DNA from 2 places in the Natranaerobius thermophilus JW/NM-WN-LF genome. Region 2 is predicted to be linked to the other one. Evidence: riboswitches for the same ligand, from Rfam matches in the RefSeq annotation. Region 2 holds a riboswitch; the other holds the start of a gene.

Region 1 (7,505 bases), 780 kb from region 2:
AAGATTTTTGATGAGCTTGTCAAATTTATTTTCTAGGCTTTCCATTCTGTCTTCAATACTTTCAATTTTATTAATTTTTCGGGCGAATTCGCCGTAAAAATTCTCTAAAAACTTGCGCATATCTCCTGAAATAGCGTTTTGAAGTTCGGAATGACTTTTTTCTAACTCTTTAGTGGCTTCTTTGAAGCGACCTATAAATTGTTCGCTTTCTTCTTCGACAAATAGAGACAATAATTGATCGGGCAATAAGACGTTAGTTCTCCCATCCCCTCTTATTTTATAAGTTCCTTTTGGTGTACAATAGGGTTTTTCTTTTCCTGAAGGAATTTCAATTCTATAAAATGGTGTTTTTTGGGAGTTTTCGATATACAGCTCTAAGTATACAGGCGGATGACAACTAGCAGCTTTGTTCAGTATAGTGAGTTTTTCTTCATCTCCTATTGGACAACCTACAATTTCTGTTCCTTGTCTTCCCGACTCTTCTTGTTCCTCTCTAATACCAGCTAAAATAGCGCCTCCATGCTTGGAATTTGCGAAAGCCACTATATCTTCGGAATCCACAGCGTTTAAGGTTTGCTTGAATTCCACATCGAATCCCTCTTCTCTGGACAATAAAATTTGAGCTCTAGTTGATAAGGATAAAAACTCCGTTTGTTTAAAGGAATTTTCCATTAGTAAACCCCTTTATAATTTTTATTTTGTTTACCTTAAATATCTTTCATGTGGCCCTATAAAAAACTGTTTATGACAACAAGTACCAGTTAGTATAAAGTTCTATAATTCAACTTTGTATCCTGCCAAAAATATAGCTTTTTCGTGTATATTCCCTGAATAAACAAATTTATTCACAATGACAGTGTACGACAACTTTTAGTCACAAAGGCACTGGCTGTAATTTTAACTATATCTCCAAGCAAGAAAGGAACTGCACCTTCTAAAACTGCAACTCCAATAGGAACCTGCGTTACCAAAGCCAGTTGTAATACTCCGGTAGTATAAATCATAAATACACCACCTGTGAGTAAGGCAAGTACTAGAACCAACCAGTAAGTAATTCCTGTGTATCTATCTCCCTTCTCTACTATGTAACCTATAATAAAAGCAGCAAAGGGATAAGCCCAAAGATAACCACCAGTGGCACCAAATAACACAGCCACTCCTCCCATACCACCAGCAAAAACCGGCATTCCTACAACTCCCAACAATAGATAGACCACCTGACTTATAAACCCACGTTTAGGTCCTAATAAAGCCCCTGACAACATCACACCCATTGTTTGGCCCGTCACCGGTACAGGGCTAATAGGTACATAAACATAAGAAAGTACACCAGTAACAGCAGCAAATAAGGAAATAACTACTAAATCTCTGATATTACTATTCATAAGAATGCACTCCTTCCCAAATAGAAATATAAAATAGATGCTAACGCTAAAAACTAATAAATAAAATCAATAAATCAAATATATTATAATTACAACTCTCCTGTCAACCTCGTAAAATGAGGTGGTTAACAACAGCTTTTTACAACTATAATTTAACAGTAATATGTGCGAATCACTTCACTTTACTTCGAACATGTGTTCTGCTATAATGTTTTCTACAGGAGTGATGCACAATGAGCGACCCCATAATATTTCACATTGACGTTAATTCTGCGTATTTATCATGGGAGGCTGCTTACAGGCTGCAAAAAGGTGCACAACTTGATTTGAGGCAAGTCCCCTCAGTAGTTGGTGGAGATTCACAAAAACGTCGTGGAATTGTACTGGCTAAATCCATACCAGCAAAAAGCAAGTTTAAAATTCAAACCGGAGAGCTGTTGAGCAGTGCTCGAAAAAAGTGCCCTGACCTGTTTGTAGTACCACCCAATTATGATCTATACCTTCGATGCAGTAATGCCATGGTCGAATTGCTGTACGAATACTCCCCTTTTATTCAACGCTATTCGGTTGATGAAGTCTTCCTGGATTTCACCAATATGGAAAAACAATTTGGGGATTATCTTACCGCCGCTAATACTATTAAGGCCAGAGTAAAAGAAGAACTCGGGTTCACAGTGAACATAGGAATTGGCCCCAATAAGCTCTTAGCTAAGCTGGCATCAGAATTTAAAAAACCCGACCGAGTTCACACATTATTCCCTGAAGAAATTCCTACTAAGTTGTGGCCACTACCTGTAGGAGAATTATTTATGGTGGGAAGGGCTACAGAAAAAAAGTTACTTGATCGAGGAATCACTACCATTGGGGAACTGGCTAAAACTCCTCGCAATAAATTGAAACTTTGGTTGAAAAGTCACGGGCTTTTGATCTGGGATTTTGCCAATGGAATTGAGGAGTCTTCCGTTAGGCCAGAAGGTTTTCCTATGAAGGGTTTAGGAAATTCTACTACTACTCCCGAAAATGTGGCTGATAAAGAGACAGCACGGCTTTGGTTATTATCTTTAACTGAAAAGGTCAGTAGCCGATTACGTGATGCTCATTGTTACGCACAAGTAGTCAATTTATCAATTAAAACCTCACAGTTTATTTCCTACGGTAAACAAAAAAAATTACTCAATCCCACAAATTCTACTAAAGTTATTTTCGAAACTGGTAAAAAACTTTTAAATGAATTATGGGATGAAGAAGAACCCTTAAGACACATAGGAATTTCACTATCTTCCCTTTCATCGAGTAAGTCTTACCAACTATCGATGTTTGACAAATTGTCTATTGATACGGATTCAGAAGAGTCTTTTTATAAAGCTATCGATAAAATCAGGGCTAAACACGGGGAAACTTCTTTAATCCGGTCCTGTTTTTTACATTCAACAGTTCCTCCCTTGGCAGGAGGAGTAGATGCAGAAGAAGAGTATCCCATGATGTCTAGCTTATTATAGAAGGGAGAATTACTGTGAAGGTAATAATGAAACCTATAGAAATGATTGCCTGGTTTAAAGAAGATGGAATTCCTAAACCTTTAAAATATCGTATCACCACTTCCGAAGGTACTAAAAAAGTGGTTAGTGTTGACCAAGTTATATCCACATCTGAAGAAAAATTAACAGGCAACAAAATGATTGTTTACACTTGCCAAAGTACTATCGGAGAAACCCAAAAAATTTATGAATTGAAATACGAAATATCTTCATGTAAGTGGTATCTTGCCAAGATTTGAAGAGTTCGTCACGCATTCTCGTGACTTTAGTCATGAGTTAGTGGCGACATATGTTAGTGAAAGAATTTAAATTAATATGCATTGTATTATATTTACACCCATGGTAAGATAGTAATAACAATCGAATTTTATTAAGCCAATAGGGGTGCCGGGGATCGCCTTCCCGGCTGAGAAGGGCAATTAGTCCTACCCTAGAACCTGACCTGGATAATACCAGCGTAGGGAATTGGCTTTTAGTCTAGGCGAGCTATATAGAGTTTTCTGTATTATTTATGTATTATTTACGACTAAAAGCGCAATTCCTAAGGAATTGCGCTTTTTTTAATATGGGCTGTGTTAAAGTTGAATGTTGATAGTTGAACTCTTCAATTTCACACTAAGAGTTCAACTATCAACAAAGGAGTATAAAAGAGCCTTAATATAGGAAAGGAGAGTTCATTATGGAAAACGTATCAAAAAATGTCAGAATCCTGGCAGAAACCGGTATCGCAGTGGCTTTGGCATTGCTTTTAAGCATGATTAAGCTTTACACCATGCCCCAGGGAGGATCTGTTAGCTTAGAGATGTTACCTATATTTATCATAGCCTTTCGTTGGGGGTTAAAACCCGGAATACTGGCAGGAGTCACTTTCGGGATATTACAGCTAGCAGTAGCAGGCTTTATAGTTCACTGGATACAATTTTTCCTGGATTATCCTGTAGCTTTTGCAGGATTAGGTTTAGCTGGAACCTTTTCATCATGGATTAGAAAAGCGAATTCCTCGGCCAATATAATCTTACCTATAGTCACAGGTGTTATTTTAGGTGGAATGGTCAGATTTGTCTCCCATTTTTTAGCTGGAGCTGTGTTTTTTGGCGACTATGCTCCCGAAGGGCAAAGCGTCTGGATGTACTCTTTGTTGTATAATTCCAGTTATTTAGTTCCGGAACTAATAATCACTATAATTGTTATAGTTTTATTGACCTTGACTAGAGTGAAAAAATACTTTACTGTCTAATCTTATAACTCAAAGTAACACCATCGCCGACAGGTAAAATAGTACTGTAAAGTCTATCATCAGACATTACTTTGCGATTATATTCATCAACAGGAGCCCCTAAATTTCTTGGGGCTCCTTTAACTTTGAATAAGGTATCATCTGCAACAAGCACCCCACCCTGATTCAACAAATTAATACTGTTTTCCAGTACTTTAGGGTATAATGATTTTTGAGCATCTTGAAAGATTATATCATAGGGACCAGTTAAGTCCCGAATTTTCTCGCTAATATCACCATAAACCAGTTCTACAGAATTTGAAAGACCCGCTTCCTCTATATTTGTTTTAGCTTCTTGATAGAGTTTAGGGTCTTTTTCAATTGAAATAACTTTCCCTCCAGTTTGTTTTACAGCTTCGCCTAACCAAATAGTTGAATAACCTAGACAGGTACCAAATTCTAGAACTTTTTGAGCATTTATCAACCTAATCAAAAGACCTAAAAATTTACCCGTCTCCAGCTCTATACTGGGTTGTACATCATCCCGTTGATATTCTTCTTCCTTAATAGTATCTGATTTACAATTATCCCTGACTATGTAGTTTTGAATATAATTAAAAATTTCTTGATCCACATTTATTACCCCCTCTAATTTTGCATTGGCATTGGCTTTAAAATTGGATATCTATAGATACTTATGGTTTCTTATTTAAAAACCTTTATTCTCTCATCTAGAGGTTTAAATTCCTTTTCTCCCGGAGGAGCTGTAGGTTTACCAAAGGGCATTTGGGACACCAGTTCCCAGTTTTCAGGAATATCCCATTCTTTTTTTACAGCATCATCTATTATAGGATTATAATGCTGTAAAGATGCGCCAAAACCTTCTAATTCCAACGCTGTCCACACTACGTATTGTAACATGCCGGAAGAATGATGAGACCAAATTGGAAAAGTATCTTTATACTTGGGGAATTTTTGCTGAAGTTCTTGAACTGGCTCCTGATCTTCAAAAAATAACACTGTTCCATATCCACTTTTAAAGGAGTTAAGTTTTTCTTCGGTCTTAGGAAATTTCTTTTCAGATACTTTTTCTCTAAGAATATCCTTAATAATTTCCCATAATTTATCGTGATGTTCTCCTAATAATAATACCACCCTTCCACTCTGAGAATTAAAAGCAGATGGAATGAATTTTACAGCATGTTCAATAATTTTTTTAATTTTGTCATCGGAAATGACAGCTTCTTTACTAATCCCGTAGATAGAACGCCTCTTTTCAACAGCAGTATAAAAATTTCCTTCCAACAGTAACACACCTCCAAGTTTATAAATCACCATCACTTATTCTCTGAGATTTTATTATGTTTTCTAGAAATAGTAATAATACACCTTCATGTTAACAATTACTATTATAATTAGCTTTTGTTTTTATTCAAAATTAAGAATTATTCTAATATGTATATATCCTTGAAAATCATACTTAGAAGAGTATAATAAAATAATAGGATCTAATTGCGGTTGTTTTTTAGCAGCCGCTAAAAGCTAAAACTACAAGGGAGAGTGATTTAAATTTATGTCTTAGTAATAGTGTTAAACGAAACGGAGTATTTAGATGAACTATTAAAGAAATTTATTGAAATCGGAATTCCGGGAGGTACTGTAATTGACTCTGAAGGAATGGGAAATGCATTAGTTTGTCAAAATAAAATTCCCATTGTGGGAGGGGTTAGACAACTTTTTGAACACTGTAAAGAAGGTAACAAAACCATCTTTTCAATAGTAGACTCAGAAGAAAAATTATCACAAGCCACCGAACTATTAGAAGGCAAACTAATCGATCTAAATGAGCCAGGTGTCGGAATAGCCTTCTATTATAAAATTGATAATGTTATTGGCTTGTCTTAAAAAAAATTTCTTTTATATTTCCATTATTTTCCAATCAATCTATTAGAGGTGACCTTAATTGACAATCTATGACCAAAGTTTAGGAATAGCTGTAATTCTATTACTAGGCTTTTGTGGAGGAAAATTAGTACAAAGATTTAAAGTACCTATGGTAGTGGGATACATTATTATTGGATTAATTTTAAGCCCATCATTATTAAACGTAATTCCAAGTGAATTAAACGAAAGCCTTAATATTATTAGAATATTAGGCTTGGGAATTATAGCCCTATTCATAGGTAGCGAATTAGAAATTAGTAAACTTAAACAATTGGGTAAAGCCATAGTAGGGATAACTGTTGTACAAATTTTTGGCGCTTTTTTTGTAGTCTTTTTTGCAATGTTTTACTTGTTAAACTTATCACTGGAAGTATCTCTGTTGCTTGGGGCTATGGCAACAGCAACTGCTCCGGCATCTCCTTTGGCAGTAGTTAGGGAAACAAAAGCAAAAGGACCCTTTACAAGTACTTTATTAGGTGTAGTAGCAGTAGACGATGCATTGTGTATTATCTTTTTTGGTATTATTTCCGCTATAGTTGGTGGATTAATTGCAGGTAACGGATTCACAGTTGCTAGTATATTAGAACCTATAATTGAATTAGGTGGATCTACACTTTTAGGAGCAGTGTTAGGTTGTTTTCTTTGTCTGTTACTTAAGGCAACAGGTAATAGACAACATAAAGTACTGTTACTCGTCGGAATTGCTCTTTTAAACAGTGGAATGGCCAATCTACTTAACCTATCACCCCTATTAGCTAATATGGTCAGTGGTTTTGTCGTAGCTAATTTATATTCTAAACCTAAAGAAATTACTTATTTAGAAGATATTGAATTACCCATTTATATAGGTTTTTTTGTGTTAGCCGGAGCTGAACTACACTTGGATATTTTATTGGAGAACTGGGTATTTGCCGCTGTTTACATTGTAGCTAGAAGTATTGGAAAAGTAGGAGGAGCTTTTTTAGGTGCCAGATGGTCACAAGCTCCAATTTTAGTACAAAAATATTTAGGTTTTGCAATGTTTTCTAAAGCTGGTGTCACTATTGGTTTATTGATGATAGTTCAAAGTCAATTTCCGGATATTGCTCCAATAATTACAGCAATTGAATTAGCTGCTATCACAGTATTTGAGTTGTTTGGACCCCTCGGCACTAAATACGCTTTAGTTTCTTCCGGTGAAGCTAATATTCAATATGATTTTTCACCGTCAACTAAGGAGGTGTAATTCACATGTCATCACCTAATTTAGATCATGAAAATGATAAATTAAGTGTCAAATATGATTCGGGTCCTCTTTTGAAAAAACAAAACTCAAAAAGTATAATTACTAAAGTATTAAACATGAACAATTTTCCGGTTAATTTTAATGTATCAATTAACATACTAGACAAAGAAGTTGTAGAACCACATTACGTTTCGCAA
Region 2 (7,505 bases):
CTTTTTTAGAACCACAACCCGGTGAAGAAGGAGATATCACGGAAAATCAAACTGAGACCATGGCAACTGCCGTGATTATACTTGGTACAACAATTTTCATTTTTATATTATCAATTTTTTTGGCACCGGCTTATTTGGGAATAGTTCGTGATGCTATCTCCGAGGGAAAATCTCCCCAGGCCAGTGCGTTTTTTGCCTATGGCAAGAAGTTGTTTTTAAAATTTCTCGGATTCTTCTTGTTATTAGCTGTGGCGATATTTCTTTTGTCCATTCTTTTCGGATTGATCGCTGTTATACTGGGTGGCATTTTCCCTGCCCAGGTCGAGTTTATTGGCCAACTATATCATTTGTTTGGATTTTTATTGGCTTTTTTCTTGATTTTTGTCGAATTCGAGCTTGTAGAGGGTTCTAGTATGGATAAGTTAACAGATGCCATAGGTAGATCAATCAGGAAAGTTTCTAAAAATAAACTGAAAATACTCACTTATGTGGCTTCATTTGTAGCCATAGGAGTTTTGACAATACTTGTAGGTATGGTGTTTAATATGCTTCCTATGGCAATTAGCATGTTTGTGATTCCACTACTTTATGGATTGGTAACCACATTTCTGCTGGTTAGCTTGTACCATGCATTCTATTCGCTATCCAATAAAGAAGGGGAAGAAGTGTATTAAATATAATAAAAGTAACAAGGAAATATGATGGGGTGCGGCAAGGGAATTATTGAGGGTTTATATTAGAGTCCATATTTGAGGAACTTTTTTATTAAAGATTTATGGGTGCTTTTTGACCGTTTACGGTAACCCTGGGGACAGATACTGTCCTTTAACAGCGAATTTGTTCCACAGTGGAAAGAGGAGAAGGTGAATGGAGAAAGGAGAGTTCAGGTATGATATTGAGACTAAAAAATGTTGTTTTTAAGAATTTTATGCAAGAAAGGAAATCTAAACCCATCAAAATCATAACCACAGCAATGCTTATAACCATGATATCTTTAGCTTTTCTGATTGGATGTGGCCCATCGGAGCCGGAAGTGGGAGAAGATGAATTGATAGAAAAAGAAGTGAAAGAAGATGAAGTTGCAGACGATACGGAAAAGAAAGATCAAGAGTCGGGCGAAGTTGAAGGAGAAGAAAATGATCAGGAAAATGATAAAAAAGAAACAGATAAACAAGAAAGCAACAATCTGACCTATGAAAATACCGACTATGATTTTCGCCTTGAGTTTCCAGAGAAGTGGGAAGGCAGGTTTGAAGTAGCTGAAAATTATGACGATCAAGATATATCTAAGGGTGAAGCTGAGATTGTAATTTATCATAGCCCTGATGTGGGTGAAGATTTTCAGGTCGAACCTGACTGGATGTTTAGAATCATTGTTTTTAGTTCAGAAGAAGAGTATCAAGAGGCAAAGGATTCTACTGAAGGGGCCTATCCCCTACCTAGATTATATCCTAAAAACGCCGAGGAGTCTGCAGAACAGGAGCAGAATGATTCAGAAGGTCAGGATGATAAGGGAAGCAATGGTGAGAAAGTCTTTGCTTATAGGGAACGTACAGATGTACCCGATTATGGCCTTACAGGAAAAGAACAGAAAGAATTTCAAGTGGAGCTCCACGATCAATTTGAACAGCTGCGAGACGTAATATATGATCAAGGTGGACTAGAAGAGATATTTAAAAAATAGAGCCCTTCTAGTAGGATGCGGTGGTGAAGCTGATGAAGCCGATTCCAATCCGAAAGAAGAAGAAGTAGGTACCGATGAAGAAAGTGGGGGTGAAATAAATATAGACGGTGACATAGTATTTGAAGAGGACAAGTACAGTGAAGGGGATGAAGTAAGTTTTCACTATTCCTTTCCTTGCCGACTTTCAGTTATTTTATTATGATGAACCCCAGGATGAGTGGAAAGCAGCCGAGCACGATATCGAATGGGACGATGAGAACAGAGTTAATTTGGATAAAGGAAATAAGTACCATGTAGTATTTCCCCTAGAAGACATAGAAGACTTACAAGAAGGTAAATATCGCGTAGAACAGCTTGTTACAGATGAGAGTGAAGAAAAAGAATTGACTATAAAAGAAGAGTTTATAGTTGACGAAGTAACCTAAACCGGGGAAACCCCCCGGTTTTTTAAACAGACTTTTTATTTTTTAAAACCATCCTTATAAATTGTTAGACTGACTTAGTGACTTCGTGGGCTTTTTTTTCATAAAAATAAATATTAATCTACCCAGGGGAATACTTTTGATAACTTGTCTAATTTATAAAATTTGGTAAATTCATTAAGAGTCCATAAACTCTTGTAAATGCTAGTAAACTTTGAATAGTTTCCATTTTCAACTTAACCTTTTTGAGGGATTGAATGGAACTGAATTTAGTAGTTACTTTAAATTATAAATTAAACTTATCGTAGAGAGATACACCTTTATGATATATTACATTGGCAAAAGATGCAGAGTCATTAATATTTTGTTTCCATTCTTCGGAAGTATATAAAACTAAATCAACTGATCTTTCAAAATCCAATCCATCTTCTGAATAAATAAATAAGTTCATTTTGTTTTCTATCTTGTCTTTATTGTCTGTATTTATAATTATACAAAGATCTATATCACTGGTCTCATTAAACTTTTTCGCCTGTGATCCAAACAATATTATATCTTCAGGGGAAAAATGTTCTTTTAAGGATTTACAAAGCTTCTTAATATCTTTTTTGATATTCATAAGTTCCTCCCAAAAGAGACTTTAGTTTTAGAACATTTTCGGCATTTTTAAAAAATTTCCTGCCTAAAAGTAAAACAATTCTTGATGATTAAATCAAAAGGAGGTTTTTGATCTTATGATAAACAAATTTATTCCTGTTTTATTAATCCCAGCGTTAATTTTAAGTTTATCAATAACCGCGGTAAGTGCGATTGATGATTGGGAACAAGAGGCGGAAGAAGCAGGAGTGGAAGTTGTAGACGTATATGTAAACGATAGCTTAATAGATTTGCAAGACCAGCCAGCTTTTATAGATGAAAACAATCGTACACTTGTACCGTTAAGGTTCGTGACAGAAGCCCTAGACGGTTATGCGGATTGGGTCGGTAGTGAAGATAGAGTCGATGTACAAAGAGAAGATATAGAAATGGAACTTCACATTGGCCAAAATACATATCAAAGGAACGGTAGAACCGAGACAATGGATACCGCCCCTGCCATTACAGGTGCTAACAGAACAGTAGTACCTTTGCGATTCGTTAGTGAAGGTTTAGGTGCAGAAGTAGACTGGGAAAGTGATGAAAACGCAGTTTATATTTGGGACGAAAGGACAGAAGATGATACGGACGAGGAAGAACCTAGTGAGTCAGACGACATAGTAGAAGAAATCAAAAACAATCCTCTACCCGATCCAGAAGATGTAGAGCCATTAACGGGTGATAGCGAATTAGACAGAGAGATTGATAAGGCTTATGTAGAACATGAAGATAATCATGAAGATACTCTTTTTGATGATGCTTACAGTGAAAATTTTCATGGGATCGTAAATGTTTTTGAAGATGATGGTATTGAAGATGCAAAAAGAATACTTTACCGAAGAACTCAGGACGAAGAGGAAGTAGAGGAATATATCGAATTTATGCAAGAAGAGGCTAGTATAGTTCATGAATATTTTGATATTAATGGACAAGAGGTAGGGTTGAGTGGAAGCTCTATCGAGGTCAGATATTAATGGGGGTGATACCTTTTGACAGCTAGAGATAAAACTTTTTTAAGATTATCTATGATAACGCTTCTGGCGTTATCATTTCTTTTTCTTAATTTTAATTCAGCATTAGCAGAGGGCGAAGCATCAGAGGATCCAGAAAGAGCAATTGAGTATATTAACGAAAATATCATAAATGATCCACGTTATAAGATCAATCCCGGTGGAGTACACATGGACAGAACAGAAGATCCACACAATGTAATTGCAGGTGGAGTTTTAGAAGAAGTACCTGGCAATGAAGTTGAAAATGGTGAGTATAGATATTTAGGTGTTGTTCCCTGGTACGACACTCAAACCGAAGAATTTATAGATGATTTCACAGAACAAAGTAGAGTGACAAACAAAGAATTTCCGCCCGATGCACTAGCTGAAGGTCGTTTGGAAGATCGAAACTGGATCACTGAGCCGTGGACTAATGATAATGATGCAGTACAAAATGCACACTTTGAAATGGAAAACATGAGATTTAACAATAACCCTGAGTATGAGGACAATATAAGGGAGGGCTTGGAATATACAGGTATGGGCAAAAGCTTACGAAAAAACCAAACAGAAAGCCCACTGCTTTAGCTGTGGGATGAATGTTTATTATTAACTGTTTGCCAACTATCTATTTTTTTATTATAATAAAAATATGAGTAAAAATAGATGGACTACAACCAAAACAACTGTATACAATTTAGGTTATCATATCATTTTTTGCCCCAAATATAGACGTGAAGTACTGACTGGCAAAATTGAACAGCGATTAAAGCAATTATTTTTAGAGAAAGCCAATGAGCTAGAGATAGAAATTCAAGATTTAACTATTATGCCAGATCATGTTCATTTGTTTATCAAAGCAGACCCCACTTTAGCACCACACTATATTGTGCGACAACTGAAAGGATATAGTGCCAAAATTCTTCGTAAGGAGTTTCCTGAACTAAAATCAAGGCTGCCTTCACTCTGGACTCGTAGTTATTATGTTGAGTCGGTCGGTCATATATCAGAAGATACTATTCGTAAATATATCGAAGACCAGGAGGGTAAATAGTGATTATAACTAAAACCTATAAGTATAAGTTATACGAGTCAAAAAAGAATAAAAATATTCATCAGAAAATAGATATAGCTGGTCTTATCTATAATCATTGCATTGCCCTCCACAAAAGGTATTATAAACTAACAGGTAAACACTTAAATAAGTTTCAGTTAATGAAGCACATAACCAAATTAAAGAAAAAAGACAAATATCAACATTGGAACCTAGTAGGCTCACAAGCAATTCAAGATATAGTAGATAGAATAGATAGAGCATACCAGTTATTCTTTAGGAATTTGAAACATGGTATTAAAACTTCACCGCCTAAATTCAAAAAAATTAAAAAATACAAAAGCTTCACTTTAAAACAAGCAGGTTGGAAATATGTTGACGATAACTTAATCAAAATCGGAAAGAAGGTCTATAAATTCAGTAAAAGCAGAGAGCTTCCAGAAAATATTAAAACTGTAACTATAAAACGAGATCCTTTAGGCGACCTGTATATTTGTTTTGTAGTTAAAGAAAAAATCGAAGTCCCCGATAGGCAGGGTAAAAGCTCCATCGGCTTGGACTTTGGCTTGAAGACATTTCTTGTAGCATCAGACGGTACGAAATATGAAGCACCATTCTATTATCACCACAAATTGAAGGAATTAAAGAAAGCACAGAAAGAATTAAGTTCAAAAGAAAAAGGCTCTAATAACCGAAACAAAGCTAGGAAAAAAGTTTTTAGACTTCATAAGAAAGTGGTCAATCAGCGTAGAGCCTACTTCTTTAAACTGGCACATGAGCTAACAGATAAGTATGAATACATTTTTATTGAAGACCTCAACATGAAAGCTATGCAAAAGATGTGGGGTAAAAAGATTCAAGACTTAGGATATTCTACTTTTGTTGAAATTCTCGAATATGTTGCCAAGAAAAAAGGTTCTAGAGTAGTTAAGGTAGATCGCTTTTATCCAAGTTCAAAAATTTGTAGTAAGTGCGGTGAAATAAATCAAAACCTTAAACTATCAGACAGAATTTTCGAATGTGATTGCGGTTTAAAAATTGACAGAGATCTGAACGCTGCAATTAATATACACATGGGCGGGGCATCGTCCATTGGGTTAGGAAACGTAAGACCTGCTATCATAGAGGCTGTTTCTGCTTGACCCCAGAATCCCACTGCTTTAGCTGTGGGAGTATGTCAAGAAGGCGGTTCGCCCGAACCAAATAGCCAAAAAGATGTTGGAAGATGGAGAAAAAATAGATAAAATTATGAGATATACTGGATTAACTAAAAAACAAATTGATGATCTTAAAAAAGAATTAAAATTGATCTGAAGTCGAGATGATTAAATTTACAAAAATTAACGAATATGATATCTTTATATTAAGAAAATTTATAATGAATATTTATGCAAAAAATTTATGGCAAAAACTTTATAATGAATTGGAACACCGCCGGGGGAGCCCCAAAAATGGGCTGAGAGGGTAAACACCGACCCCATAACCTGAACTGGTTAATGCCAGCGAAGGGAGAGCGGTTGCCGTAGGCTAAGATTTAGAACAAGACAGTGTATATACGGCTCCCGGTCTTCCCGGGAGCTTTTTTTATTATCAGAATTATTATCATGGATTAATATTATGCCTTAATATCATGCCTTAATATCATGACTTATCATGGGAGGTGGCTACGATGTTACAAAATAACACCCGTAAAATAACTTTGATGGCTTTGTTAATCGCTATTGGAACCTTTACATCTCATTTGATTTGGTTTCCAGCTGGTTTCGCTAAAGCTTATCCTATGCAGCACGCTATTAATGTAATTGCCGGTATATTTCTCGGTCCAGGTCCAGCAGTTCTGATCGCATTTATGATAGGTTTATTACGTAATATTTTGGGTATCGGAACTTTACTTGCTTTTCCGGGTGGTATGGCAGGGGCTTTACTGGCCGGAATAGGTTTTAAAATGGCTAGACAGCGCCCTTACGGAGCTTTTATTGGAGAGGTATTCGGCACTTCTATTATTGGCGCTTTGCTATCAGTCCCTATTGCCAGATTGATCCTAGGCCATGAAGCTGTGATCTACTTTTATATTCCACCCTTTGCCATAAGTGCCATTGTTGGGGCATTCATAGGAGTTGGCTTGAGTGTGGTATTAGAAAGGGTCCGGGGAGACAGATCTATTTCCATGACAGATCATCTTTGATATACCCCCTATATATTCTCGCAGTTAAAGCAGTGGGGCTTTAGTGGGGTTTTAGCGGGACTTTAGCGGGGCTTTCTCTTTCTGTTTCTCATAAACAACTATAACAAAAAAGGGTGATTATATGTCTAAAACAAAAGTAGTTATGACCATTGCAGGTTCTGATTCTGGGGGTGGTGCTGGAATACAAGCTGACCTAAAAACATTTCAGTCTATAGGAGTATTCGGAACTACCGTGCTAACAGGTGTGACTGCCCAGAACACTGCAGGGGTACAAAACGCTGTTCATCTTGAATCTAGTTTGGTGGCAGAGCAATTTAAGTCAGTGGCGGAGGATATGGAAATTTCTGCAGTAAAGACGGGGATGCTTTCAAATGCTCAAATAATTGAAACCGTTTCCGATAATCTTGCTTCTTTTTCAACGAAACCTTGGATTGTAATTGACCCTGTTTTGGCAGCTACAAGCGGTGATTTACTACTAGAAAGACAAGCAGTATCAACTTTGCTAGAGAAGCTTATTCCCATCTCTGATATC

The links. A riboswitch is a leader RNA that binds a small molecule or an ion and turns the genes downstream of it on or off. The one in region 2 is predicted to bind thiamine pyrophosphate.
Region 1: linked by a shared signal. The riboswitch ahead of thiT (energy-coupled thiamine transporter ThiT) and the one ahead of thiW (energy coupling factor transporter S component ThiW) in region 2 are both predicted to bind thiamine pyrophosphate.

What each region holds. Positions count from the first base shown of each region.
Region 1 is NC_010718.1:290,361-297,865, reverse strand. Features, by position in the region: gene NTHER_RS01555 (RNA-binding domain-containing protein) at 1-672, opposite strand, end outside; gene NTHER_RS01550 (biotin transporter BioY) at 846-1,385, opposite strand; gene NTHER_RS01545 (DNA polymerase Y family protein) at 1,619-2,884, shown strand; gene NTHER_RS01540 (hypothetical protein) at 2,899-3,162, shown strand; TPP riboswitch at 3,294-3,404, shown strand; gene thiT (energy-coupled thiamine transporter ThiT) at 3,603-4,160, shown strand; gene NTHER_RS01530 (O-methyltransferase) at 4,150-4,773, opposite strand; gene NTHER_RS01525 (nitroreductase family protein) at 4,845-5,444, opposite strand; gene NTHER_RS01520 (hypothetical protein) at 5,727-6,044, shown strand; gene NTHER_RS01515 (cation:proton antiporter) at 6,103-7,308, shown strand; gene NTHER_RS01510 (hypothetical protein) at 7,314-7,505, shown strand, end outside.
Region 2 is NC_010718.1:2,671,971-2,679,475, reverse strand. Features, by position in the region: gene NTHER_RS12620 (hypothetical protein) at 1-674, shown strand, start outside; gene NTHER_RS12615 (hypothetical protein) at 848-1,684, shown strand; gene NTHER_RS16565 (hypothetical protein) at 1,954-2,109, shown strand; gene NTHER_RS12610 (nucleotidyltransferase domain-containing protein) at 2,393-2,725, opposite strand; gene NTHER_RS15420 (copper amine oxidase N-terminal domain-containing protein) at 2,841-3,716, shown strand; gene NTHER_RS12600 (hypothetical protein) at 3,732-4,322, shown strand; gene tnpA (IS200/IS605 family transposase) at 4,387-4,788, shown strand; gene NTHER_RS12590 (RNA-guided endonuclease InsQ/TnpB family protein) at 4,788-5,930, shown strand; TPP riboswitch at 6,215-6,317, shown strand; gene thiW (energy coupling factor transporter S component ThiW) at 6,458-6,973, shown strand; gene thiD (bifunctional hydroxymethylpyrimidine kinase/phosphomethylpyrimidine kinase) at 7,095-7,505, shown strand, end outside.